Regions from separate parts of the Streptomyces sp. NBC_00523 genome, predicted to be linked through region 3. Evidence: riboswitches for the same ligand, from Rfam matches in the RefSeq annotation. Region 3 holds a riboswitch; each other region holds the start of a gene.
What was found. A riboswitch is a leader RNA that binds a small molecule or an ion and turns the genes downstream of it on or off. The one in region 3 is predicted to bind cobalamin.
Positions count from the first base shown of each region.

Region 1: linked by a shared signal. The riboswitch ahead of OHS17_RS03000 (ABC transporter substrate-binding protein) and the one ahead of OHS17_RS22700 (ribonucleoside-diphosphate reductase subunit alpha) in region 3 are both predicted to bind cobalamin.
Region 2: linked by a shared signal. The riboswitch ahead of OHS17_RS30610 (CbtB domain-containing protein) and the one ahead of OHS17_RS22700 (ribonucleoside-diphosphate reductase subunit alpha) in region 3 are both predicted to bind cobalamin.
Region 4: linked by a shared signal. The riboswitch ahead of OHS17_RS07325 (cobalamin biosynthesis protein) and the one ahead of OHS17_RS22700 (ribonucleoside-diphosphate reductase subunit alpha) in region 3 are both predicted to bind cobalamin.

Region 1 covers NZ_CP107836.1:624,767-631,569, forward strand. The annotation lists gene OHS17_RS02990 (ABC transporter ATP-binding protein) at 1-649, opposite strand, end outside; gene OHS17_RS02995 (FecCD family ABC transporter permease) at 646-1,755, opposite strand; gene OHS17_RS03000 (ABC transporter substrate-binding protein) at 1,752-2,792, opposite strand; cobalamin riboswitch at 2,853-3,039, opposite strand; gene OHS17_RS03005 (beta-ketoacyl-[acyl-carrier-protein] synthase family protein) at 3,077-4,300, opposite strand; gene OHS17_RS03010 (acyl carrier protein) at 4,297-4,536, opposite strand; gene OHS17_RS03015 (acyl-CoA dehydrogenase family protein) at 4,779-6,623, opposite strand; gene OHS17_RS03020 (beta-ketoacyl-[acyl-carrier-protein] synthase family protein) at 6,676-6,803, opposite strand, start outside.
Region 2 covers NZ_CP107836.1:6,780,860-6,787,662, forward strand. The annotation lists gene OHS17_RS30595 (hypothetical protein) at 1,500-1,709, shown strand; gene OHS17_RS30600 (glycoside hydrolase family 16 protein) at 1,765-2,643, opposite strand; gene OHS17_RS30605 (histidine phosphatase family protein) at 2,817-3,404, opposite strand; adenosylcobalamin (AdoCbl) riboswitch at 3,544-3,635, shown strand; gene OHS17_RS30610 (CbtB domain-containing protein) at 3,681-3,896, shown strand; gene OHS17_RS30615 (CbtA family protein) at 3,925-4,704, shown strand; gene OHS17_RS30620 (GNAT family N-acetyltransferase) at 4,769-5,263, opposite strand; gene OHS17_RS30625 (tetratricopeptide repeat protein) at 5,318-5,665, opposite strand; gene OHS17_RS30630 (pirin family protein) at 5,788-6,753, shown strand.
Region 3 covers NZ_CP107836.1:4,957,173-4,963,975, reverse strand. The annotation lists gene OHS17_RS22720 (sugar ABC transporter substrate-binding protein) at 1-918, opposite strand, end outside; gene OHS17_RS22715 (GntR family transcriptional regulator) at 1,200-1,970, shown strand; gene OHS17_RS22710 (DUF3311 domain-containing protein) at 2,212-2,466, shown strand; gene mctP (monocarboxylate uptake permease MctP) at 2,463-4,079, shown strand; cobalamin riboswitch at 4,145-4,269, shown strand; gene OHS17_RS22700 (ribonucleoside-diphosphate reductase subunit alpha) at 4,409-6,803, shown strand, end outside.
Region 4 covers NZ_CP107836.1:1,622,077-1,628,879, reverse strand. The annotation lists gene OHS17_RS07335 (putative cobaltochelatase) at 1-1,581, opposite strand, end outside; gene OHS17_RS07330 (cobyric acid synthase) at 1,578-3,131, opposite strand; gene OHS17_RS07325 (cobalamin biosynthesis protein) at 3,128-4,120, opposite strand; cobalamin riboswitch at 4,244-4,371, opposite strand; gene OHS17_RS07320 (hypothetical protein) at 4,519-4,752, opposite strand; gene OHS17_RS07315 (inorganic phosphate transporter) at 4,786-6,051, opposite strand; gene OHS17_RS07310 (class II aldolase/adducin family protein) at 6,184-6,803, shown strand, end outside.

The sequences.
Region 1 (6,803 bases), 4.3 Mb from region 3:
TCAGCACCACGATCCGGTCGCAGAACATGGCGGCCAGATTGAGGTCGTGCAGGGCGACGACGGCGGTCAGCGGGAGCGAGGCGACCAGGGAGAGCAGTTCCAGCTGGTGCTGGATGTCCAGGTGGTTGGTCGGTTCGTCCAGCAGGAGTTCGCGCGGCCGCTGGGCGAGCGCGCGGGCGATCTGGACGCGCTGGCGCTCCCCCCCGGACAGGGTGTGCCAGGACTGGTCGCGGCGGCCGGTGAGCCCGGTGCGTTCCAGCGCCTCGTCCACCGCCGCAGCGTCCTCGCCCGTCGGGGCGGCCCAGGCGCGGCGGTGCGGGATGCGGCCCAGGCGTACGACGTCCAGGACGCTCAGTTCGTCCTGGGTGGCGGCGTGCTGGTCCACGACCGCGACGCGCCGGGCCACGGCGCGCCGGCCGACGGCGGGCAGCGGTTCGCCGTCCAGGGTGACGACGCCCGTGTGCGGGGCGAGGACCCCGGCGAGGATGCGCAGCAGCGTGGACTTGCCGGAGCCGTTGGGGCCGATCAGGCCCACGGTGGTGCCGGGTTCCGGGGCGAGGGTGACCCCGTCCAGGAGGAGGCGTCCGCCTGCCTCCCGGACGACCCGTTCGGCCCGCAGGCCCTCGGCCGTCGTTCCGGTCCCGGTCATGCGGGCCGCCTGGTGCGGTAGAGGACGGCGACGAAGGCGGGCACGCCGATGAGGGCGGTGACGACGCCCACCGGGACCTCCTGGGGGTCGAGGACGGTCCGGGCGAGGGTGTCGACCCAGACGAGGAAGACGGCCCCGGTGAGCGCGGTGACCGGCAGCAGTCTGCGGTGGCCCGAGCCGGTGAGGGCGCGGGCGGCGTGCGGCAGGACCAGCCCGACGAAGCCGATGGCCCCGGCCGAGCTGACGAGCGCGGCGGTGAGCAGCGCGGTCGTGCAGAGCAGGACGGTCCGGACGCGTGCGACGTTCACGCCGAGGGCGGCGGCCGCGTCCTGCCCGAAGGCGAAGGCGTCGAGCGTACGGGCATGGCCCAGGCAGATGAGCAGGCTGACGGCGAGGACGGCGGAGCAGACCCAGACGTCGGTCCAGCCGACCCCGCCGAGCGAGCCCAGCAGCCAGAACAGCACCCCGCGGGTCTGCTCGGCGTCGGCGGCCGTCATGACGACGAAGGAGGTCAGCGCCGAGAACAGCTGCATGGCGGCGACCCCGGACAGCACGACCCGGTCGGTGGAGCCGCCCAGGGTGTGGCTGAGCAGCATCACCAGGGCGAAGGAGCAGAGCGCCCCGATGAAGGCCCCGGCCGGCAGCGTCACCGCTCCCCCGCCGACGCCGAGCACGACGACCAGGACCGCGCCGGTGGACGCGCCGGAGGAGACGCCGAGGACGAACGGGTCGGCCAGCGGGTTGCGCAGCAGGGACTGCATGACGGTCCCGCAGACCGCGAGCCCGGCCCCGCAGACGGCGGCGAGCAGCGTACGCGGCATGCGCAGGTTCCAGATGATGCCGTCGCGGATCGGGCTGAGCCGGGCCTCGCCGATGCCGAGGTGGGCGGCGACGGCGGACCAGACGTCCACGACGGAGATCCGGGCCGGTCCGATGGTGACCGCGACCGCGACGGAGAGGGCGAGCAGCAGCAGGCCGCCGGTCCACAGGAGGCCGTCGCGCAGGCCGCGCGCCCGGGGGCGGGCGGCTTCCGGGACCTTTTCGCCCGGAGCCTTCTCGCCCGGGGCCTTCTTGCTCGGGGCGGTGGGCCGGTCGGTGGCCGTCACCCCGTGAGTCCGAAGTCGCGCAGCCCGGCGGCCACCAGCTCGATGCCCTCGACCGTGCGGATGGTCGGGTTCATGGCCTGGCCGCTGAGCAGGACGTAGCGCTTGTGGCGTACGGCGTCCATCTTCTTCGTGACGGGGTTGGACTCCAGGAAGGCGATCTTCCCGGCGGCGCTCTCGGCGGTCTGCGACTTGCGGGTGAGGTCGCCGATGACGAGGACGTCCGGGTTCCGGTCGGCGACGGTCTCCCAGTTGATCTGGGGCCATTCGTCGCGCGTGTCGTCGAAGACGTTCTTCAGGCCCAGCTCCCGGGTCATGATGCCCGGCGCCCCGCAGCAGCCCGCCAGATAGGGGGACTCGGAGTTGGCGAACCAGTACATGACGGAGGTGCCGGATCCGTCGATGCCGTCGGTGGCCTTCCGGATACGGTCGCGGAGCCGCGCGACCAGCTTCTCGCCGCGCTCGGGCACGCCGAACACGCGGGCCAGGTCGTTCACTTCGGCGTACACGCTGTCCATGGTGAGCGCGCCGGTGCGGACGCCGTCGCCGTCCTTGGTGTTGTCCTTGGCGGTGCAGTCGGCGGGCGCGACATAGGTGGGGACGCCCAGCTTCTCGAACTGTTCGCGCGGGGCGACGCCGCCCTTGGCGAGGGTCGACTCGAAGTCGGCGGCGACGAAGTCGGGCTCCTGGTCGAGGACCTTCTCGGACGAGGGGCGGTTGTCGGCGATCCGCTCCACGCCCGCGTTGGCCTTCTCCAGGCCCTTCATCACCGGATCGGTCCAGGTGGCGGTGGCCGCCATCCGGTCCTGGAGGCCGAGCGAGAGCATGATCTCCGTGGTGCCCTGGTCGACGGAGACCGCGCGGCGGGGTGCGGCGTCCACGGTGACGGTGCGCCCGCAGTTCTTGAGGGTGACCGGATAGCCGTCCGCCCTGCCCGCCGCGTCGGCCTTGCCGGAGGGGGGTCCCCCGCAGGCCGTCAGCAGCAGGAGCGCGGCGGTGAGCAGGGCGGCGGAACGGGCGGGGCCGGATATCGGCGGCACGGGGTACCTCGGCGTCTCTGGGCCCATGCGCGGGGCCCGCTGTACGGTCCGCCGCCCGGTCCCGGGCGGCGGTCGCCAGCAGGTCTTCGGACTCGGGTTCGTTCGGGCGGGACGCCTTCCCGGGAGACGCCGGGTCTCCCAGTGGCCGTGGCCCCGCCCGTCCCCCTCACCGCTGCGCGTCAGTTCCGGATTCGCACCGGATTCCCTGACCCCTACGTGGAGTTCGACTGGCTCCCGGGAAGCTATCACGGGCGTCCGCGCAGCTCAGAGCCGCCCCCAGGGGCTCATGGACGTTCCAGGGCCACCACCGCGTTGTGCCCGCCGAAGCCGAAGGAATGGCTGACGGCCCGGCGGACCGGCCGGACCAGCGGCACCTTCGTGACGCAGTCGATGTCGAACCCGGGCGCGGGCGCGTCCAGGTTGGCGACCGGCGGGACGACCCCGCGCTGGAGGGTGAGGATCGTCAGCCCCGCCTCGATCGCCCCGGCCGCGCCCATGCAGTGCCCGAGCACGCCCTTGGGCGCGGTGACGGGTGGACGGTGCGGGTACACCCGGCTGATCAGCGCGGCCTCGGCGGCGTCGTTGCGTACGGTCGCGGTGCCGTGCGCGTTGACGTGCTCCACCTCGTCGGCCCGCCAGCCCGCGTCGCGCAGGGCGGCCTCGACGGCGGCCCGGGCGATCCGGCCGTCGGGGTGCGGGCTGGTGGGGTGGTGGGCGTCCGTGGTGGCGCCGGTCCCGGCGAGCAGGGCCCGGGGTTCGGCGCCCCTGGCCTCCGCGTCGGCGGCGCGTTCCAGCACCATGACCGCGGCTCCCTCGCCCATGACGAGTCCGGCCCGGTCGGCGGCGAAGGGCCGGCTGAGCCGGGACAGGTCGCCGTCCGCGAGGGCGGCGGCCCCGGACCGGGCGAAGCCGGTCATGGCGATCGGGAAGACCGTCGACTCGGTCGCCCCCGCGATGGCCACGTCGCACTGCCCGGTGGCCAGCAGGTCGCGGGCGACGGAGAGCGCGGTGACGCCGGACGAACAGGCCGTGCAGGGCGCCATGCTGGGGCCGGTGGCCCGCATCTCGATCGCGATCTCGGCGGCGGGCATGTTGGGGATCGTCAGCAGGACCCCGGCCGGTGAGGTCGCCTCGGGGCCCCGCCGCTCCAGCACGAGCGCCTGGTCGGTGAGGTGCGCGGAGCCCCCGCTGCTGGTGCCGACGACGACCGCGACCCGGCTGCCGTCCCAGCCGGCCGGGTCGAGCCCGGCGTCGGCGACGGCCTCCCGGGCGGCCAGGACCGCGAACTTGACGTACCGGCCCATCCGGAAGGCCGTACGGCGGCCGATCTCGGCGTCCAGGTCGATGCCGTCTACCACGCAGGCGAAGTCGATCGCGCACCCGGCGAGCGCGGGGATGGTGCGCGCCGGGCTCACGGCGCCGCACACCCCGTCCCAGGTGGACTCGGTGTCGTTGCCGACCGGGGTGATCATGCCGAGCCCGGTGACGGCGATGGCCGGGGTCCTCATCGGGCGCCGGCCGACGCGTGGAGGTGCGCCGTGAGCTCGGCGAGGGTGGTGCCCCGGGTGAGGGTGCCGGTGTCCAGCTCGGCCCCGGTGGTCTCCCGGAGGACGACGGCGAACTCGGCGGCCGCGAGGGAGTCCATGTCCAGGCTGTCCAACGTGGAATCCGGAAGGATCTCGGCCACGGGCACCTTGAAGGTACGGCTGAGAACGTCGGTGATGTGGGGGTGGATCGTGCTCATGGTCTTCCTTTCCTCAGGTCCATCCGGTGGGGTGTCCGGCGTCGGCGCGCACGGCCCCGACGCCGGAACAACTGAGCAGCGTCGCTCCGGTTACGCCTTGCGGCGAACCGATTCACCAACGCCCGTCCGGGGCGCCCCGCACCACCGCGCGAACAGAGCGACGCTCGTCCAGTAGACGAGGAGGACGGTCCCCGCCCCGAGCCCCTGTACGGCCCGTGCCGCGCGGTGCGCCCGGGTGCCCCTCACCGGCCCGCCGCCGTGTGCCAGTGGGCGTCCGGATCGTCGTACGCCTCGGCGTATCCGGCGCGCGTGATCGGCCAGTCGGCGAGCATCTCCTCGGGGAGGGCGAAGGCGTCGGCGAGCTCCGGGAGGTGGGGGGCCACCGCCTCGATGAGCCGTTCGGTGTGGTCCGTCAGCGCCTCCGCCTGACCGGCGCTCAGGTGCCCGGCCGCGAGGAGGTTCCCGCTGTCGCGCGCGACCCGGCCCAGGGCGAACAGCCGGGCCAGCTCGCCGAGCCGGTCCCGGTCCGCCCCGGCGGGCAGCGCCTCGACCGCCTCCGCGTACGCCTCGGCCGCCTGCCGGCAGGCGTGCGCCTCGACCCCGCGCAGCGCCGGGCCCGCCGCCGCGTTCCACCGGCCCAGCGGGTCGCCGGGCGCCGTCCGGGCCGCCCGGGCCCCGGCGCGCGCGAACCACAGCTCCTCGGCGCGGCCCAGCAGCCCGACCAGGAACCGGAGGTCGGTGAGGTCGCCACCGGCCGGGGCGGCCGGCTCGTCCGGGGCGCGGTCGGCGAGCAGGGCGGCGGCGGCCCGGGCGTGGACGGCGAGGTTGTCGCCCTCGGCGGTGATGGCGCCCTCGACGCCGGTGACGAGCGCGGCCATCCCGTTGTTCTCCAGGAGGCCCTGGGCGCCGCAGCGTTCCCGGGACTCCACGATCACGGCCCTGGCCTGCCACGTGATCCAGCCCTTGGCGATGTCCACCAGGCGCTCGGCCGCCTCCCGCCCGGACTCGGGCCCCGCCTGGGCCGTCTCCCAGCGGTCCAGGACGCGGCGGTGCAGCAGGCTCATGGCGAAGACCGTGGCCATGGCTTCGGCGAGCGGCCCGTGGTGGGTGCGGTACGCGAGCACCGGCAGCCGCGCCCCGCGTCCGGCGGAGACCTGGCGGTGGCCGCCGTACCGCACCGCGACGGCCAGCGTGGCGCGCGCCGAGCCGACGGCGCTGGCGCTCATGGAGATCCTGCCGGTGACGACCCGGGCGATGGAGGCGAGGAAGCGGCGCCTGCGACCCTCGATGACGCTGCGGAACTCCCCGTCCCCGTCGATCCACCCCTGCGGGCCCGTCAGCAGCGCCTCGCGTCCCACGAAGACCCGGTCGAACGAGGTCAGGCTGTGGTCGACGGGGCTGCCCATGCGGGCGGGCAGCCCGCGCACCCGAACGCCCGGCAGCGGCCCGGTGGCATCGGTGAGCGGCACAAGCAGCAGGAACACCCCTTGGTCGGCCCCGCCGGCCAGCAGCCGCGCGGCGACGAGACCCGTCTTGGGGCCGCCGGGCTGCCCGGTGTTGGGCATGAACTTCTGCGCCCCGCAGTGCGGGGTGTGCAGCACGAATCCGTCGCGTACGGGGTCGTAGGAGGCGGTCGTCTCGACGGCCGCCGCGTCGTTGCCGTGCGCCACCTCCGTACACAGGAAGGTTCCGGTGCGCCGCAGCGCCAGGAAGTCCGACAGGTCGCGGGGGCTGTCGGCGATGTGGTCCAGGAGGCTGCCGAGGAAGAGGTTGTAGTGGATGCCCGCGATGGTGGCGAGCGCCGGGTCGACGGGGGCCAGCCACTCGTGCAGGGCCGCCAGCGCCCGGAAGTCGGAGGCCGGGCGGGCGGCGCTGTCCAGGGAGTCGTTGAGGGTGCGCAGTCGTGCGTACGCGCGGGCGAGCCGTTCGTCCGGGGTGCCGCCGGCCGCCGGCCCGGGGGGCAGCCGGAACGGGTCGGTGGCGACGAGCCGCCGCCAGAATCCGTGCTCGCGGCGGGCGTCGGCGCCGAGGAGTACGGAGGTGAGCGGGCGCGCGAGGGGATCGGCGCCGGTGAGCATGGTGGTCATACAAGACTGAACGACCGGCGTACGGGTCAGGACACCGCGCTCGTGCAGATGTTCACCGGCCGGAGGGGCGAAGCCGTTCGAAGCACAGGGCGACGTTGTGCCCGCCGAAGCCGAACGAGTGGCTGACGGCCCGCTCGACGCGCAGGCGGCGCGGCGCCTTGGTGACGCAGTCGATGTCCC
Region 2 (6,803 bases), 1.8 Mb from region 3:
GTTCTGCTGGAGGTAGTCGGCCGGCTCGTACGTGGTCGGGCCGCCCCCGGTGTCCCGCAGTGCGACCAGCGCGGTCAGGGAGTTCCTGATGTCGGTGCGGCGGCCGTCGGCCCGCGCACCCGTGACCAGGGCGGTCAACGCTTCGCGGGCCCAGCCCGGTTCGGCGGGCCTGAGGCGCGGCGGAAGGGCGGCGTCGGCGATGTGCGCCAGCAACTCGTCGGTCAGCGGCGCCCAGTGGCCGGTGTGCCGTACCGCGATCGCGGCGGTGATCAGCGCGTGTTCCACCGGGGTGAAATGCGCGCCGGGACCCATGCGGTACGCGGCCAGGAGTTCGGGTCCACCGCTGAGGTGCTGGACCACCCGCCCGTCGGCCGCTCCGGCCCGTCCGGCCTGCCCCATGCGCGGGTCCCCGCTGGAAAGAGCGAGGCTCTGCCACTCCCCGCGCTGGGCCTCGCTCAGCTCGGCCGGAACCGCGATCCGGTGGGTGACCGGCGCCTCCAGGAGGGCGCGGACGTGGCTGGGCGCGCTCACCGATTCCGGAGGGCGGACGAACTCCTCCCAGTACGGGTTCGTCCACAGCGTGCCGACCACCACCACACCGGGCCGGGTCAGCAGCAGCTCGCGCAGGGCGGCGGCGGCCTCCTCGGCACGGTCCCCTTGGAGGAAGCGCTGCGCCTCGTTGAGCCAGAGCACGTCCCCCGGTGCCACCAGCCCGTCCCTGAGCAGATCCGCCAGGGCGGCGGCGTGCGTGGGCCGCCACAGACGGCGGTGCGGGGCCAACCGGAGGAGCACTTCGAACAGGGCCCGGGTCTTGCCCGTGGAGGAGTCACCGGTGAGCAGGACGAAGCAGGACGTCACCCCGTCCAGCGCCGGGGCGAGCAGACGTTCCAGGTCGATGTCGTGCGGGCGGGCGTAGTAGGGGGTGAGGAAGGCGGTGACCGGCCCTGCCGCCAGGAACGGGGCCTGCTGGACCTGGAGCAGTGCCGGTCCGGCCAGTTGGACGCTGCCCGGGCCGGCGGACACGTCCGTGCGGGGGGTGGGAGCAGCGACGTCCGGCCCGGGCCGGGACCGGTGCCAGAGTTCTCGGAGTTGCCGGTACGTCTCCGGATCGGCCTCGGCGGCCTGCGCGATGCCCGTGACGGTGCGCAGAGTCGGTGCCGGGTGACGGTCGTTCAGGGCCTGGCTGATCGTGGTGGCCGACAAGGGGATCCGCGAGGCGCCGCTGCGCCTGACGATGTCCCTCCGGGTGTACCCCCGGCTGCCGAGCACTTCGCGCAGCCGTTCGCGTAACGCGGCCAGAGCCTCGGCCCGGGCCGAGGCGTCGTCACCGGCCTGCATGCACCCTCCCTGCGGCGGCCCGGTCGGGCGCGCGACCACCGGTCGGGGACCCGTGGGCCGAGCGGTTCGGCTCTGTTCATTGTTGTCCGCCCGAACCCTGCCGTACGGCCGATCGGTCAATCTCGGCCTGTCCGCACACCATTCCGTGAGGAGACGCAAAGGTGCCGCTCGAAGCCGTCGTCGTACTGACCGTGACCGTCGTCGCTCTCGTGCTGCTGATCGCAGGACTGAGCGCTGTCACGGCCGTGTTGCTCGCCCGCCGGTCCGGAACGTCGACCCCTGCCGCTCTCCTGCGGGGAGGTACGGCCTTCGGTGCGGCGCTCTCCCTGCTCGCACTCCTCGCGTCCACGATCGCGGGGCTGCTCCGCTGAGCGTCCGCGGGCGGCGGAGGTCCCGCCGGGCACGCGCCCGGCGGGACGGCCGCGATCAGGCCGGAGGTGCGCTGTCGCTCGTGGTGACGCGCACGTGGTCGACCACGAGTTCGCTGGGGAAGGCGGTGTTGCCGTCGGGGTCGCCGGGCCAGTAGCCGCCGACCGCCAGGTTGAGGATGAGGAAGAACGGCTTGTTGAACGCCCAGGCGTTGCCGTTCGTGTCGGCCGGGGTGCGGTGCTGGTAGACGTTTCCGTCGACCGACCAGGTGACGGAGTCGGGGGCCCAGTCGACGGCGAAGGTGTGGAAGTCGTCGGCGAAGGCCTGGCCGTCGGGCAGGGTGTAGCCGGCCCCGATGCCGCCGGAGCCGGAGTAGCCGGGCCCGTGCAGGGTGCCGTGCACGGTGGAGGGTTCGAAGCCGACGTTCTCCATGACGTCGATCTCACCGGAGTTGGGCCACCCGACCTGTCCGATGTCGTCACCGAGCATCCAGAAGGCGGGCCACATGCCCTGGCCGCGCGGGATCTTCATACGAGCCTCGACGTGGCCATAGGTCTGCGTGAACTTGCCGGAGGTGTTCAGCCTCGCGGAGGTGTACTCGCAGGTGCCGTACCAGCACTGGTAGTTGGAGGGGTTCTCCTTGCGCGCGGTGATGACCAGATGGCCCTGGCCGTCGAGCGCGGCGTTGTTGTTGCCGGAGGTGTAGTACTGCCGTTCGTGGTTGTCGACGTTGTCGCCGGTCTCGATCTGCCACTTGCTGCCGTCCACGGCCGAACCGGCCGGACCGTCGAACTCGTCCGAGAACGACGTCGCGGCGGCGGAGACCGTTTCCGGCTGCCTGGGGGCGCCCGACGCCAGGCCGGACGTGGTGGCGACCAGGGCGAGTACGGAGAGAGCGGGGACCAGGAGACGCCTGGCCCGGTGGGGGGAGTTCATGAACGTTCCTTCCCGTGCGGGACGGGGACATGTGATGCGTCATGCATATGACAAGTGGGGGCATGGCCATCACGTGGGGGGATGATGGTGCTTTAGTTCACTACGTGATTTAAGAAGTGAACCATCGGGGTGTCAAGGCTCAGGGACGGACAACAGTTCTTGCACCATCCGGCTCAGGGCGCACCCCGGTCGCCCTCCCCGCCGCCCTCGCGGTCCGCGAGCGCGCGCCCGACGCGGAGGTTCCAGCGCCCGGAGCGCCCGCTCAGTTCCGTCAGCGTGAGCGGGGCGACGTCGAGGCGCCAGAACACCTGCGGCGGCAGCCCCAGCGCGTGGACCACGGCCGCGCGCACCAGGGACGGTTCGGCGACCGCCAGCACCCGGCCCTCACCGGTCAGCGAGTCGAGCCAGGCCCCCGCCCTGGCGCACAGGCCGAGCAGCGACTCGCCGCCGTGCGGGGCGGCCGACGGGTCGCCCAGCCAGGCCGCGACCCCCTCCGGCTCCCGCGCGCCCACCTCGTCCAGTCGGGCACCCGACCAGCGCCCCAACTCCCAGTCCCGCACGGCGGTTTCGGTCACCGAGCGCAGCCCCAGCGCCTCCGCCGTCCGGGCGCACCGCTCGGACGGCCCGTGCACCAGCCGGTCCGCGTCCGGGACGTGGGGCGCGGCCAGCCGGGCCGCCCGCACGCCGGACGCGTCGAGCGCGGCGTCGCCGGCGAACCGGGCCTCGCGCAGTGCCGCGTTCATCGCCGGTGAGATCAACATCACCCGTACCGTCACTACCACCCTCAACTCCCCGAACATGGGCCCCACGGCCAAGCACACCATGGCATCCGGGCCGCGCGGACCGCTTGTAAGGGGCATGGCGGTGCCCGGTGCCCAGGGGGTATGGTCGCGGCGACATGACGAGGGTGTGAAGGAAGTCCGGTGAGAATCCGGCACGGTCGCGCCACTGTGTACCCGCGCACGCGGGAAGTCAGACCCAGCACCTTCGTCTCAGGCACCACGATCGGGACGCGTGTTCCCACAGGAGGTTCTGCCATGGCGCAGACTGCTGCCCCCGCCACCGGCGCATCCGCCATCACCCCCATCTCCCTGAAGGCCATTGCCCCTTGGGCGGTCTTCTTCGGCATCCTCATGCTGGTCCTGCTCTACTTCGTCGGCGCCGAGCAGGGCGCCACGGCCGTCATCTCGGGCGAGGGCGTCCACGAGTGGGTCCACGACGGCCGCCACCTCCTCGGCTTCCCCTGCCACTGACCGACCGGCTGATCCAGGGGAATCCCTCATGAACTCCATATCTGTCAGAGCCCTGCTGGTCCGCGGCATGCTGGCCGGACTGGTCGCGGGCGCGCTCGCGCTGCTCGTCGCCTACTTCCTCGGCGAGTCCAGGGTCGACGCGGCCATCGCGCTCGAAGAGGCCGCGCACAGCGCCCACGGCCACGACCACGGCGCCGCCGAGGAACTCGTCAGCCGCAGCATGCAGTCGACCGCCGGCCTGGCCACCGGTGTGCTCGTCTTCGGCGTCGCGGTCGGCGGTATCGCCGCGCTCGTCTTCTGTTACGCGCTGGGGCGGATGGGCCGGTTCGGCCCGCGCGCCACGGCCGCGCTGATCGCTGGCGCCGCGCTGGTGAGCGTGTACCTCGTGCCGTTCCTGAAGTACCCGGCCAACCCGCCGGCCGTCGGCAACCCCGACACCATCGGCAAACGCACCACGCTGTTCTTCCTGATGGTGGCCCTCAGCGTGCTGCTCGCGGTCGCCGCCGTCATCGTCGGCAAGCGGCTGGCGCCCCGCCTGGGCAACTGGAACGCGACGGTCGTGGCAGCCGCCGGTTACCTGCTGCTGATCGCCCTCGCCTATGTCTTCCTGCCCTCGTTCAACGAGGTCGGAGCGGACTTCCCGGCCACCCTGCTGTGGCAGTTCCGGCTGGCCACGCTCGCGGTGCAGGCCACGCTGTGGACCACCTTCGGCCTGCTCTTCGGCCACCTCACCGAACGCCTGCTGGTGCCGAGGGCCGAGGCGCTCGCGGACGGCCGGGCGAACCGGACCGCCGCCGCCGTGGGCTGACGGCCGCGGACGCGCTGCAACGGGCGGAGCCCGCCGGGTGATCACCCGGCGGGCTCCGCCCGTTCTACGCCGTCCACTCGGCCAGGTAGTACTTCAGCGAGGCGTCCTCGTCCACCCGGCGCATCCCGGCCGCCGTCATGACGCGCTGCGAGGCGATGTTGCCGGTGTCGGCGTCCCCGCGCACCCGGACGACGCCCTGTTCCCGGGCGAAACGCAGCAGCGCCCGAAGCGCCTCGGAGGCGTAACCCTGTCCGCGCGCCGACTCCACCAACCCGTAGCCGATCGTCACGCTGCGCCGCTCGTCCGGCGCGGCGTGGAAGCCGATGCCGCCGATGACCACACCGTCGGCGCGGAGCCGTATCTCGTACGAACCGAAGGGGCTGGGATCACCGGTGGCCAGGCAGGTCGCGAGGTGGCGCGCGGCGGCTCCCCGCTCACCGGGGGAGGGGTAGCCGGGAGCCCAGCGCGCCCCGGCCGGCGGCGAACCTGCCGCGACGCGCTCGGCTTCGGCGGGGGTCATCGGGTGCAGGACCAAGCGCGGCGTTTCAAGGTCGGTCATGGTCCTGTGAAGTATCACGGGGCCCTGGGGCCGGGCACCTGGAATACCCAACTTCTACGCGGACCCCAGGTCACCGGACAGCGCGGCGGCCAGCCGGAGCTGCGTGTCCGCCTCGCTCTGCCGCCCCTGGCGCTCCAGGGTCCGGCCGAGCATCAGGCGGGCGTAGTGCTCCACCGGGTCGCGCTCCAGAACCGCACGGAGCTCCGTCTCGGCCCGCCCGAGGCTCGCCGAGTGGTAGTAGGCGCGGGCCAGCAGCAGCCGGGGCGCGACCTGCTCCGGGACCTCCGCGACGAGTCCGTCCAGGATGCGGGCCGCGGTCGTGTACTCCTTCGCGTCGAAGAAGAACCCCGCGCGCTCCCAGCGCTCGGCGGCGGTGCCGAACTCGTAGTAGCTGTCGCTCATGTCGTCTCCTCGGTCGGGCGGGTGTCCGATCCGCACAACACCGACAGGTGGTTTAACATTCCACTAATTGTCCGGCGTGGGCGCCACCCGCCCTCGCCCCGCAGCGGAATAGGTTGAGCGCCATGAGCAATCTCGATCGCCAGGCCGTCCCCACCGTCTGCGGAGGCCGCGGTTTCGTCGTCGCGGAGCCCGTACGTGAACTGCTCGCCCCGCGCAAGGTGCGGCTCGGCGAGTCCACCGAGGTCCGCAGGCTGCTGCCCAACCTGGGCCGCCGGATGGTCGGCGCCTGGGCCTTCGTGGACCACTACGGCCCCGACGACATCGCCGACGAACCCGGGATGCAGGTGCCGCCGCACCCGCACATGGGCCTCCAGACCGTCAGCTGGCTGCACGAGGGCGAGGTCCTGCACCGCGACAGCCTCGGCAGCCTCCAGACGGTCCGCCCGCGCGAACTGGGCCTGATGACCTCCGGCCGCGCGATCAGCCATTCCGAGGAGAGCCCCAAACAGCACGCCGCGCTGCTCCACGGCGCCCAGCTCTGGGTGGCGCTCCCGGACGCGCACCGCTTCACCGAGCCCCATTTCCAGCACCACAGCGACCTGCCCACGGTCACCGCCCCCGGCCTCACGGCCACCGTGATCCTGGGCGACCTCGACGGCGCCACCTCTCCCGGCACCGCGTACACCCCGATCGTGGGCGCCGACCTCACTCTGACCCGGGGCGCGCAGGCCCGGCTCCCCCTGGACCCCGACTTCGAGTACGCCGTGCTCTCGATGTCCGGCGAGGCCGAGGTCGACGGCGTCCCGGTCCTCCCCGGCTCCATGCTCTACCTCGGCTGCGGCCGCACGGAACTCCCGCTCCGCGCGGAGTCCGACGCGGGCCTGATGCTCCTGGGCGGCGAGCCGTTCGAGGAGGAGCTGATCATGTGGTGGAATTTCGTGGGCAGGACCCAGGACGAGATCGCCCGGGCCCGCGAGGACTGGATGTCCGGCGACCGATTCGGCACCGTACACGGCTATGACGGACCGCCGATCCCGGCTCCGGCGTTGCCGGACGTGGGACTGAAGCCGCGGGGGCGGGTGCGGTGAGCTGGGGTTTTCACGTCTGAGGGAGCGTTGGGTCCCTGCCTGGGCCGGCT
Region 3 (6,803 bases):
GGGCATACCGGCCGTGGCGATCTTGCCGTCGAGCTTCGGGTTGCCGTTGTCACCGGTGGTGACGCTGCCGGCCTCCCAGGCCTGGCCGTAGATGACCGCGGCCTTCTCGTTGGCCATGACGTTGGCGTGGTCCTGCTCGTCCTTCGTCTGGTCGGCCTTGTTGTACTTCTTGACCAGGTCGACGAAGTGCTGGATGCCCTTCTGCGCCTCGGGGGTGGAGAGGGTGGCCTTCCACTCCTTCGAGCCCTCGTCGTACTTCGCGATCTGGCCGCCCTCGGCCGCGACGTAGGACATGGCGGCGTACCAGTAACGGCCCGGGTAGTACAGGGACGAGGCGCGCTTGTCCTTCTTCGCGAGCTCGGCCTGGACCTTGTCCATCGCCTTGAGGAAGTCGTCCTCGTTCTGCGGGAGGACGTCGCTGCCGGTACCGGCCTTCAGCATGTCCTTGTTGTAGACCGCGAGGCGGGCTGAGGCGTAGTAAGGAACGCAGTAGATCTTGCCCTCGTAGGAGCAGGTGTCCTTCAGACCCTTGATCCAGGTGTCCGAGTTCTCGTACTTCGAGGTGTCGATCTCGCCGAGCGCGCCGTTGAGGATGTACTGCATGGTCTCGGTGTTGCCGAGTTCGACAACGTCCGGGAACTTGTCGCCACCGAGGGAGGTGTCGAGCTTCTTGACCTTGTCAGCCCAGCCCTGGTACTGGATCTTGACGTTGACGTTCGGGTACTTCTTCTTGAACTGGGCGTTGACGTCCTTCACCAGTTCGGGCCAGGTCGACTGGGCCTCGCCCATGAGCCAGACAGTCAGGTCTTCCTTGCGGTCCTTCGGGTCCTTCGAGGACGTCTTGTCGTCCGAACCACACGCCGCGATGGAAACCAACATGCCCGCGACGCCGATCGCCGCGATGAGCTTGCGCTTCACGCCACCCTCCTCAGGGATGCTGCAACCCCCTCCCCACCGCGCGAGAACGTCGACGAGTACCTCTGGGGCTGGGACCTGGTCTTTAATGGTTTAGACCAGTACCGGGAGCTTGGCCTAGACCTTTAGGGGTGTCAAGGGTGTATAAGAAGTGCACTCGCGTCCGTTATAGGACCGACACCTGAGGGAGGGCGACGAGCCGTGACCGGACCGTGCCACCATGTGAGCCGCGACAGACGGAGGAGCCGGTGACGGCAGCAACGCAGCAGTCGGGAAGGCGGGCCATGGGCGCCGACGGGGGCAGTTCGGAGAACGAGACGGGCGCGGGCGCCGGGACGCGCACCGCGCGCGTACCCAAGTACTACCGGCTGAAGCGACATCTCCTCGACATGACGGACACCATGCCGCCGGGCACCCCCGTCCCCCCGGAACGGACCCTGGCGGCCGAGTTCGACACCTCGCGCACCACCGTGCGCCAGGCGCTCCAGGAGCTGGTCGTCGAGGGCCGGCTGGAACGCATCCAGGGCAAGGGCACCTTCGTCGCCAAGCCGAAGGTCTCCCAGGCCCTCCAACTCACCTCGTACACCGAGGACATGCGCGCCCAGGGCCTCGAACCGACCTCGCAGCTCCTGGACATCGGCTACGTCACCGCCGACGACACCCTCGCCGGACTGCTCGACATCAGCGCCGGCGGCCGGGTCCTGCGCATCGAGCGCCTGCGCCTGGCGAGCGGTGAGCCGATGGCCATCGAGACCACGCACCTCTCGGCCAAGCGCTTTCCCGCGCTGCGCCGTTCACTGGTCAAGTACACCTCGCTCTACACCGCACTCTCCGAGGTGTACGACGTCCGGCTGGCGGAGGCCGAGGAGACCATCGAGACCTCCCTGGCCACCCCGCGCGAGGCCGGGCTGCTCGGCACCGACGTGGGCCTGCCGATGCTGATGCTCTCCCGCCACTCGCTGGACGAGCAGGGCGAACCGGTCGAGTGGGTGCGCTCGGTCTACCGCGGCGACCGCTACAAGTTCGTGGCCCGCCTGAAGCGTCCGCTGGACTGACCCGTCGTACGCATGTGCTCCGCGAACGGCCCCCGGAACCGCCTCCGGGGGCCGTTCGGCGTTCCCGCCACCCGGCTTGGACTGGACCAACCCCCGGACGTTTGCGGCCATTGGGGCCATCCGCCCGTCCCCTGACGACCGTTGCCGGACCGCAATGCGGACGGGGGGTGACGGTGGCCGGATGACTCGCCTAGATTTCCTGCGCATTACAGGTGATCAGCGAGGGGACGGAGTCGCCGCCATGGCGGAAGAACCAGAAGGAAAGCCACCGACGGTCACACCGTTGCGGGTGGTCATCGCCCTGTGTCTCATCGCGCCGTTCGTGGCGATGCTCTGGGTGAGTTCGTACGCGAAGGTCGACCCGGCCTTCATCGGCATCCCGTTCTTCTACTGGTACCAGATGCTCTGGGTGCTGATCTCCACCGCGCTCACCATGATCGCGTACAAGCTGTGGCAGCGTGACCAGCGCGCCCGCAAGGGGGGTGCGTCGGCATGAAGGACGGCGTGAACGGCGTCGCGCTCGGCGTCTTCATCTTCTTCTTCCTGGCCGTCACGGTCATGGGCTTCCTGGCCGCCCGCTGGCGCAAGGCCGAGAACGAGGCCACGCTCGACGAATGGGGCCTGGGCGGACGGTCGTTCGGCACCTGGGTCACCTGGTTCCTGCTCGGCGGCGACCTCTACACCGCGTACACCTTCGTCGCCGTACCCGCGGCGATCTACGCGGCGGGCGCGGCCGGCTTCTTCGCGGTGCCCTACACCATCCTGGTGTACCCGCTGATCTTCACCTTCCTGCCCCGCCTGTGGTCGGTCTCGCACAAGCACGGGTACGTCACCACCTCGGACTTCGTCCGCGGCCGGTTCGGCTCGAAGGGTCTTTCGCTGGCCGTCGCGGTCACCGGCATCCTCGCCACCATGCCGTACATCGCGCTCCAGCTCGTCGGCATCCAGGCGGTGCTGGACGTGATGGGCGTCGGCGGCGGCGAGAACACCAACTGGTTCGTCAAGGACCTGCCGCTGCTGATCGCGTTCGCGGTGCTCGCCGCGTACACCTACTCCTCGGGGCTGCGGGCGCCCGCGCTGATCGCGTTCGTCAAGGACGGGCTGATCTACCTGGTCATCGCCGTCGCGATCATCTACATCCCGATCAAGCTCGGCGGCTTCGACGACATCTTCGCCTCCGCCCAGGACAAGTTCACCAAGGCGGGCGCGGGCGGCCTCGCACCCGCCGCGGCCGGTCAGTGGGGATACGCGACCCTGGCGCTCGGGTCCGCCCTGGCGCTGTTCATGTATCCGCACTCGATCACGGCGACGCTCTCCAGCCGCAGCCGTGAGGTGATCCGCCGCAACACCACGATCCTGCCGCTGTACTCGCTGATGCTGGGCCTGCTCGCGCTGCTCGGCTTCATGGCGATCGCCGCCGGCGTCAAGGTGGACAACGGCCAGCTGGCCATCCCGCAGCTGTTCGAAAACATGTTCCCCGACTGGTTCGCGGGGGTGGCGTTCGCCGCGATCGGCATCGGCGCCCTGGTGCCGGCCGCGATCATGTCGATCGCCGCGGCGAACCTGTTCACGCGCAACATCTACAAGGACTTCCTGAAGCCGGACGCGACGCCCGAGCAGGAGACCAAGGTCTCCAAGCTGGTGTCGCTGCTGGTCAAGGTCGGCGCGCTCGCCTTCGTCCTCACCATGGACAAGACCGTCGCGATCAACTTCCAGCTGCTCGGCGGAATCTGGATCCTCCAGACGATGCCGGCCCTGGTCGGCGGCCTGTTCACCCGGTGGTTCCACCGCTGGGCGCTGCTGGCCGGCTGGGCGGTCGGCATGATCTACGGTACGGCTGCCGCGTACGGGGTCGCGAGCCCGACGCAGAAGCACTTCGGCGGGTCCTCCAAGGAGATCCCGGGCCTCGGTGAGATCGGCTACATCGGCCTCACCGCGTTCGTGCTGAACGTCGTGGTCGTCATCGTCCTCACCTTCGTCCTGAACGCGGTCAAGGCCCCCGCCGGGACCGACGAGACCTCTCCGGGTGACTACACCGCGGACGTGGGCGACGCGGGCGTCCAGGAGAAGCTGCCGCCGGCCACGGCGGGAGCCCCGGGCGGTCACTGACCGCACACCTTTACGCCTCGCGACACAACATGTGGGGGCTGCCCGACAGGGCGGCCCCCACATGTATGCTCGTGCTCGCTGTCGCCGCAGGGGAATCCGGTGCGAATCCGGAACTGTCCCGCAACGGTGTGATCGGTGTGCTTTCGCGCACCCGTGGAGTCCGAGGACCTGCCGACGGCGCATCCGGCTCGACCGAACCGGATGCCCAGACGTCCGGGCCTCGTGGATGGGCCGGTGGACGCCGCACGGAGTGCCGCCCGGCCGGGCCCGCTCCTGCCCGGCTGCCCCCGCTCCCCGCCGGCCCAGAGCCGAGCGAGGGAGAGCACCACGTGACCATCGCGCCAGCCGATCCGGTTTCAGCGGCCGAAGCAGCGGGGACCGAGAGCGACGGACCGGGCACCGCACTGCTGCGGACCCTGACCGACCTCACCGCCGACCTGCCCGACACCGACCCCGGCCGCGTCGCCGCCGCCGCCCTGCGCGGCCGCAACGCCCGGTCGGACGAGGCGGAGCTGCGCTCGCTGGCCACCGAGGCCGCGGCGGGCCTCATCTCCGAGGACCCCGCCTACTCCCGCCTCGCCGCCCGGCTGCTCACCCGGACCGTCGCGGACGAGGCCGCCGGGCAGGGCGCCACCTCGTTCTCGGCCTCGGTCGCCGTGGGCCACCGTGAGGGCCTGATCGCGGACCGGACCGCCGAGTTCGTCACGCTGCACGCCACCGCCCTGGACGCCCTGGTCGAGCGGTCCCTCGCGGACGGGGCGGACGACCGCTTCGGGTACTTCGGGCTGCGCACCCTGCACAGCCGCTACCTGCTGCGCCACCCGATCACCCGCCAGGTCATCGAGACCCCCCAGCACTTCATGCTCCGGGTCGCCGCCGGGCTCGCCGAGGACACCTCCGAGCGGGCGCTGGACGAGGTCGCGGCGCTGTACGGGCTGATGAGCCGGCTGGACTACCTGCCGTCCTCGCCGACGCTCTTCAACTCCGGCACCCGCCACCCGCAGATGTCGTCCTGCTATCTGCTGGACTCGCCGCTGGACGAGCTGGACTCGATCTACGACCGCTACCACCAGGTGGCCCGGCTGTCGAAGCACGCGGGCGGCATCGGCCTCTCGTACTCCCGCATCCGCGCCCGGGGCTCCCTGATCCGGGGCACCAACGGGCACTCCAACGGCATCGTGCCGTTCCTCAAGACGCTGGACGCCTCCGTCGCCGCCGTGAACCAGGGCGGCCGCCGCAAGGGCGCCGCCGCGGTCTACCTGGAGACCTGGCACGCGGACATCGAGGAGTTCCTGGAGCTCCGCGACAACACGGGCGAGGACCAGCGCCGCACGCACAACCTGAACCTGGCGCACTGGATCCCGGACGAGTTCATGCGCCGCGTCGACGCGGACGGGACCTGGTCGCTGTTCTCCCCGGCGGACGTGCCCGAGCTGACCGATCTGTGGGGCGACGACTTCGACGCCGCGTACCGGGCGGCCGAGGCGAAGGGCCTGGCCCGCAAGACCATGCCGGCCCGTGAGCTGTACGGCCGGATGATGCGGACCCTGGCGCAGACCGGGCAGGGCTGGATGACGTTCAAGGACGCCTCCAACCGCACGGCGAACCAGACCGCCGAGCCGGGCAGGGTCGTGCACTCCTCGAACCTGTGCACCGAGATCCTGGAGGTCACCGACGACGGCGAGACGGCCGTCTGCAACCTCGGCTCGGTCAACCTCGGCGCGTTCGTGGACGGCGGCTCGATCGACTGGGAGCGCCTGGACGCCACCGTGCGGACCGCGGTGACCTTCCTCGACCGGGTCGTGGACATCAACTTCTACCCGACCGAGCAGGCCGGGCGCTCCAACGCCCGCTGGCGGCCGGTGGGCCTGGGCGCGATGGGTCTCCAGGACGTCTTCTTCCAGCTGCGGCTGCCGTTCGACTCCCCCGAGGCCCGGGCGCTCTCCACGAAGATCGCCGAGCGCATCATGCTCGCCGCGTACGAGGCGTCCTGCGACCTCGCCGAGCGGTCCGGCCCGCTGCCCGCCTGGTCCGAGACCCGGGCCGCGCGCGGGGTGCTGCACCCCGACCACTACGACGCGGAGCTGAACTGGCCGGAGCGCTGGGACGCGCTGCGCGCCCGGATCGCGACGACCGGGATGCGCAACTCGCTGCTCCTGGCCATCGCCCCGACCGCGACGATCGCCTCGATCGCGGGCGTCTACGAGTGCATCGAGCCCCAGGTCTCGAACCTCTTCAAGCGGGAGACCCTGAGCGGGGAGTTCCTCCAGGTCAACGGCTATCTGGTGGACGAGCTGAAGCGGCTCGGCGTGTGGGACGCGCGGACGCGTGAGGCGCTGCGCGAGGCGAACGGCTCGGTGCAGGGCTTCGCCTGGATCCCGGCGGACGTGCGGGCGCTGTACCGCACCGCGTGGGAGATCCCGCAGCGCGGCCTGATCGACATGGCGGCGGCCCGTACGCCGTTCCTGGACCAGAGCCAGTCGCTCAACCTGTTCCTGGAGACGCCGACGATCGGCAAGCTCTCCTCGATGTACGCGTACGCCTGGAAGCAGGGCCTGAAGACGACGTACTACCTGCGGTCGCGTCCGGCGACCCGGATCGCCCGTGCCGCGTCCGGCCAGGCGGCGGCCGCCGCCCCCATCCCCGTACAGCAGGCGCAGGCGCCCGACGCGGACGCCATCGCCTGCTCCCTGGAAAACCCCGAGTCCTGCGAGGCCTGCCAGT
Region 4 (6,803 bases), 3.3 Mb from region 3:
CCGGAAGGTGACCAGGCCGACCTTGTCGCGCCGCTGGTAGGCGTCCATCAGCAGGGACAGCACCGCGCCCTTCACGGCGCCCATGCGCTGCCGGGCGGCCATCGACCCGGAGGCGTCCACGACGAACAGCACGAGATTCCCCTCGCGCCCCTCCCGCGTCGCCTGCCGCAGATCGTCCCGCCGCACCACGAGCCCCCGCCCGGACCGGCCCCGCGCCCGCTGGTGCGGGGCGGCGGCCTGCACGGTCGCCGCCAGATGCAGCTTGGTCAGCGCACCCTCGGGCCGCCGCGCACCGGTCGTCCGCCCGTGCTCGGTGCGCGCCCGGGACCGCCGCCCCGCAGCGCCCTCGCCGAGACCGGGCACGCTGAGCATCTTCGTACGGAACGGCTCACCGGCCCGTACGGGCTGCTGCTCCCCACCCTGCCCGGGCACCGGGGCGCCGGGCGTGTCGTCCGCCCCGTCGGCGGGGGAGGGCGGCGTGTCGGGCCCGTCCCCCTGCGGCGGCAGCCCGCCGCCCCCTCCGCCGCCACCGCCGTCACCGGGCCCGTCCGGCTCCGGCTCGTCGTCCTCGCCGCCGTTCTGCTCCAGCGTGTCGTCCAGCTTGTCCTCGTCGAGGCCCGGCGCGTCGAAGGGGTTCCGCCGCCTCCGGTGGGGGAGCGCGAGCAGCGCCGCCTGCCGGACGTCCTCGGCCTCCACGTCGGTGCGCCCCGCCCACGCGGCCAGCGCGGTCGCGGTCCTGGCCATGACGATGTCCGCGCGCATCCCGTCGACCTCGAAGGCCGCGCAGGTCGCCGCGATCTGCCGCAACGCCCGGTCGCCGAGCACCACTTCGGGCAGCAGCGCCCGCGCGGCCGCGATCCGGTCCCGCAACTCCGCTTCCTCGGAGGCCCAGCGCGCCGCGAAGCCCGCCGGATCGTCCTCGTAGGCGAGCCGCCGCCGCACGACCTCCACCCGCTGGTCCGTCTCCCGGGACGCCGCGACCTCGACGGTCAGCCCGAACCGGTCGAGCAACTGCGGCCGCAGCTCGCCCTCTTCCGGGTTCATCGTCCCGACGAGCAGGAACCGCGCCGCATGCCGTACGGAGACGCCCTCGCGCTCCACGTACGAGGCACCCATGGCCGCCGCGTCGAGCAGCAGGTCCACCAGATGGTCGTGGAGCAGGTTGACCTCGTCCACGTACAGGATTCCGCGGTGCGCGTCCGCGAGCAGGCCGGGTTCGAAGGCCTTCACGCCCTCCGCGAGGGCCCGTTCGATGTCGAGCGCCCCGACGAGCCGGTCCTCGGACGCGCCGACCGGCAGCTCCACGGTCCGCGCCGCCCGCGACACGCCGGAGGTGTCCTCGTGCGGGCCGTCCGGGCACGCCGGGTCGGGCGCGGCGGGGTCGCACGAGAACCGGCACCCCGGCACGACGGCGACCTCCGGCATCAGCGCGGCCAGCGCGCGCACGGCGGTCGACTTGGCGGTGCCCTTCTCGCCGCGGACCAGGACCCCGCCCACGGCCGGGCTGACCGCGTTGAGCAGCAGCCCGAGCCGCAGGTCGTCCTGGCCGACGATGGCGGTGAAGGGGTAGGGCGTACTCACAGGGCCTCCTTGACGGGCATGGCGGGCGCTCCGGGCGGAATGAACGGCAGACCGGACGGCGCGCCCGACTCGATGAGCCGCCACAGCGCGTCGGTGTCCGCGTGTTCCTCGATCAGGTCGCCGAGGCGGTCGAGCTGTTCCTCGCGCAGCGCGGCGAAGCAGGTGTCGGGCGCGGGCACGAAGCGGCGGCCGGTGAGCCGGGCGACCTCGGCCAGGAACCGGCGGCGGAAGGCGTCGCTCTCCAGCGAGCCGTGCCAGTGCGTGCCCCAGACTGCACCGGACCGGCAGCCGTCCAGCGGGGTGCCCCGGCCGTCCGTCAGGAACGGCTCGCCGCCGCGCACATCGGCGACGCCGTGATGGATCTCGTACCCCTCGACGGGCGCACCGAGCGCCTCGCCGACCGGCCGGGCGAGCGTCTTCTCGCGGTCGAAGCGGACCCGCACGGGCAGCAGGCCGAGCGCGTCGACCTGTCCGGCGCGCGACTCGACCTCGTCCTCGATGTGCTCGCCGAGGATCTGGTAGCCGCCGCAGATCCCGAGCACCGGCCGGCCCTCGGCGGCGCGCCGCCGCAACGCCTCGGCGAGCCCGCGCTCGCGCAGCCAGGCCAGCGCCTTCACCGTGCCCCGGGTGCCGGGCACGATGACGAGGTCGGCGTCGGCCAGCTCCTCCGGCCGGTCCACGAACCGCACGACGACGCCCGGTTCGGCGGCCAGCGCGTCCACATCGGTGAAGTTCGACATCAGCGGGATCGCGCACACGGCGACGCGCAGGACGTCCTCGCCGTGCGGCGGGGCGACCGTCGACTCGCGTACGGTGCCGCGCAGCGACACCCGCAGCCCGTCCTCCTCGTCGATGCCGAGCCCGTGCGCGAAGGGCAGCACCCCGTACGTGGGACGGCCCGTCAGATTCCGCAGCATGTCGAGCCCCGGCTCAAGCAGCGAGACGTCGCCCCGGAACTTGTTGACCAGATACCCCGCGATGAGGTCCTGGTCCTCCGGCGCGAGCAGCGCGGTCGTGCCGAAGAACGAGGCGAAGACCCCGCCCCGGTCGATGTCCCCGACCACCACAACCGGGAAGCGCGCGGCGCGGGCGATGCCCATGTTCACGATGTCCGTGCGGCGCAGGTTGATCTCGGCGGGCGAGCCCGCGCCTTCGCAGATCACCGCGTCGTACGTGCTCCGCAGCTGCTCCAGGCAGTCCGTGACGGTGGACAGCAGCTGCTCCTGCCGCCCGCCGTGGTAGCCGCGGGCGCTCATCTCGCCGACCGGCCGCCCCATCAGGACGACCTGGCTGGAGCGGTCGCCGCCGGGCTTGAGCAGCACCGGGTTCATCAGTGCGGTCGGCTCGACGCGGGCGGCCTGGGCCTGCATCGCCTGGGCCCGGCCGATCTCGGCGCCCTCGCGGGTGACGAAGGAGTTCAGCGACATGTTCTGCGCCTTGAACGGGGCGACCTTCACGCCCCGGCGCACCAGCCAGCGGCAGATGCCCGCCGTGACGACGCTCTTGCCCGCGTCCGATGTGGTCCCGGCGACCAGCAGTCCGCCGCTCATATCGCTCTCCGTCCAGCAGTACGGGATCCGTGGGGTGTCCGGGCCCGGCGCGCGAGGGCCCCCGCGCCCAGCCGGGCGGCCACGGTGACGCCGAGGGCGAGCACGCCCACCCGGCGCGAGAGCCGCACCGCGCGCTCGATGTCCCCGGTCTCCACCGCCCGCCCGGCCTCCCCGTTGAGCACGGGCCGGTGTTCGACCCGGCCGCCGTAGGCGAGGGTCCCGCCCAGCCGTACGCCGAGCGCCCCGGCGAACGAGGCCTCCACCGGCCCCGCGTTGGGGCTCGGGTGCTGCGCGGCGTCCGCCCGCCAGGCCCGTACCGCCTCCCGGGGGCGGCCGCCGGAGGCCACGGCGAGCAGGGCGGTGAGCCGGGCGCCGGGCCAGCCCGCGAGGTCGTCCAGCCGGGCCGAGGCCCAGCCGTACCGCAGGTGGCGGGGCGACTTGTGGCCGACCATCGCGTCGAGCGTGTTGGCGGCGCGGAAGCCGACGAGCCCGGGGACCCCGGCGAGGGCGCCCCAGACGAGGGCGCCGACCACGGCGTCCGAGGTGTTCTCGGCGACGGACTCCACGACGGCGCGCGCGATCCCGGGGCCGTCCAGCGCCTGCGGGTCGCGCCCGCACAGGTGCGGCAGCCGCTCCCGGGCCAGCTCGACGTCCCCCGCGGCGAGCGCCCCGCCGATGGCCCGGGCCTCGCGCCCCAGCGACGTACCGCCGACGACGGACCAGGTGGCGGCAGCGGTCAGGGCCACGGACGCGGCGGGGTGGCGGCGCAGGGCGCGGGCGGCGAGCGCGGCGCTCCCGGCGGCGCCCCCGGCGCAGATCAGGGTGTGCAGGGCGCCCCGGCCGCGGTGGTCGCGCCAGAGCCGGTCCTCGACGGCCGCGGCGGCCCGCCCGAAGGCGGCGACCGGGTGGCCCCTGCGGGGGTCACCGAGCAGCAGGTCGCCGATCAGGCCGGCGGTGGCGCCGTACGCGTAGATGCGATCGGCACGCACGGTTCAGCCGGCCGTACCGGAGTCCGCCGACAGAGGCTGTGGGGAGAGGGGCGCACGGCAGCCGGGCATGGCGATATGTCCTCACTCAGGGTCCGCGCCCTGGTTCGACGTGACGGCGACAGGAGTCTCCTGGCTTCCGGATCGGCGGATTCCCCCGGTCTTCCAGCCCGCTCGCGCGGACCGTGACGTGCGGTGGGGGACCGCTCCCCGGTGACAGTGGCGGGACCGCGCCGGATTCGCACCGGCTTCCTCTGCTGTCGCCGTAATGGCTCCGGCAGTCCACCACGCCCCGCGAACGCCCGTCAACTCGCCGTTGACCTGCGACGGCGGGGTGTGGGCGGACGCACATCGGGCCGGACGCGCACGAGGTGCGTCCGGCCCGAGGGAGGGGTGTCGCGTCAGGCGACGATGAGATGGATGCCGTACGCGACCGCCGCCGCGCACAGCCCGAAGCAGACGTACGCCCCGGCGCGCGCCAGCAGCAGCGAGCCTCCCGCCGGACCGCCTTGCGCGGCCGGTTCCGGCTGCTTGGAGAGGCCGACGATGCCGAGCGTGAAGAGGCCCACCAGGGCGACGGTGGTGACGAGGGAGACGCCGAAGACGGTGCCCAGAGCTGCCCAGTCGATGTTCATACGGGGTGTCCTTTACCGGAGTACCGGGGTCTGTCAGACCGTGGCGGGTCGGGCCGGATCGGCGGCGACGGGAGCGGCGGGCGCCGGAATGGTGGCGGCGAGGTCGTGCGCCACGGTGGGCGGCGGGCTCACGGCCGCGATGGCCTGGGTGACGACACCGGCGGGCTCGGCCGGAGCCGTGTCCTCGGTGCCCGGTGCGACATCGCCGTGGCCGACGGGCTTGCGGCGCGAGAGCACCCAGATCGCCCCGGAACCGGCGACCAGGAGGGCCGCGACGACCACGACGCCCCAGGTGCCCTGCTTCGTCAGGAACTCGGCACCCGCACCGACCAGACCGGCGGCCGGCAGGGTCAGGCCCCAGGCGACGAACATCCGGGTGGCGGTGGACCAGCGGACCACACCCCCGGCACGGCCGAGGCCCGCGCCCATCACGGCCCCGGAGCAGGACTGCGTGGTGGAGAGGGAGAAGCCGAGGTGCGAGGAGGCCAGGATGACGGTGGCCGCGCTGGTCTGGGCGGCGAAGCCCTGCGGGGGCTTCAGCTCGGTCAGGCCGCTGCCCATGGTGCGGATGATGCGCCAGCCGCCGAGGTACGTGCCGAGCGCGATGGCCAGACCGGCGCTGACGATGACCCAGACCGGCGGGTTGGAGCCGGGGGAGAGGACGCCGCCGGTGACCAGGGCGAGGGTGATGATGCCCATCGTTTTCTGCGCGTCGTTGGTGCCGTGGGCGAGCGAGACGAGCCCGGCCGAGGCGATCTGCCCCGCCCGGTAGCCCTTGGCGGTCGCCTTCTCCTGGGCGTCGTTACGGATCTTGCCGCCGATCCGGTACGTGAGCCGGGTGGCCAGGAGCGCGGCCACACCGGCCACGATCGGGGCGGCGACGGCGGGCAGCAGCACCTTGGTGACGATGGTGCCGCCGTTGACCGACGACCAGCCGGCGGACATCACCGCGGCGCCGATGAGGCCGCCGAACAGTGCGTGGGAGGAGCTGGACGGGAGCCCGACCAGCCAGGTCAGAAGATTCCACAGGATGGCGCCGACGAGCGCCGCGAAGATGACCTCGGTTCTGAGGCCGTCCTCGTTGACGATCCCGCCGGAGATCGTCTTGGCGACCTCCACGGACAGGAACGCGCCGACCAGATTGAGAACGGCGGACATCGCGACCGCCGTCTTGGGTTTGAGTGCGCCGGTCGAGATGGTCGTGGCCATCGCGTTGGCGGTGTCGTGGAAACCGTTCGTGAAATCGAACACTAGAGCTGTCACGATCACTATCGCGAGCAGCAGCGTGATGTGTTCCATTTACCCAGGCAATCGTTCGACGTCATTGGCACGTGGAACGTAGGCAACTTGAGTGAACAGAAGATGAACTGAGCAGGGCGTTGCGGTGACCCCCTGGGCGGCGGCCGGACGGGGCCCGGAAAGGATCTTCGGATGAGTGACGGACGGCACGACGAGATGGCCCGTGGATGGGAGGCGGTCGTCGCCGCGGCGCGCCGCACGGCGGCCGAGGGGCTGGTCGTCGGAACCTCCGGAAACGTCTCGCTGCGGGTCGGCGACACGGTGCTGGTCACACCCAGCGGAGTGCCGTACGACCGGCTGCGCCCCGAGGACCTGACCGGCGTCGATCCGGAAGGCAACCAGACCTTCGGAACACTGGCCCCGACCAGCGAACTTCCCCTCCACCTCGCCGTCTACCGGAACACCGACGCGAAGGCCGTTGTGCACACCCACGCGGTCCACGCCACCGCCGTCTCCACCCTCGTCACCGAGGTCCCCTCCGTCCACTACGCCGCCGCGATGCTCGGCGGCACGGTCCGCGTCGCCCCCTACGCCCGGTACGGCACCCCCGAACTCGCCGCGAACATGCTCACCGCCCTCCGCGACCGCACCGGCTGCCTGCTCGCCAACCACGGCACCGCCACCTACGGCGCCACCCTCGACGAGGCGTACGACCGCACCGCCCAGCTCGAATGGCTCTGCCGCGTCTGGCTCACCGCGAGCGCCGTACCCGGCCGCACCCCGGCCCTGCTGTCGGAGGACCAGCTCGGCGA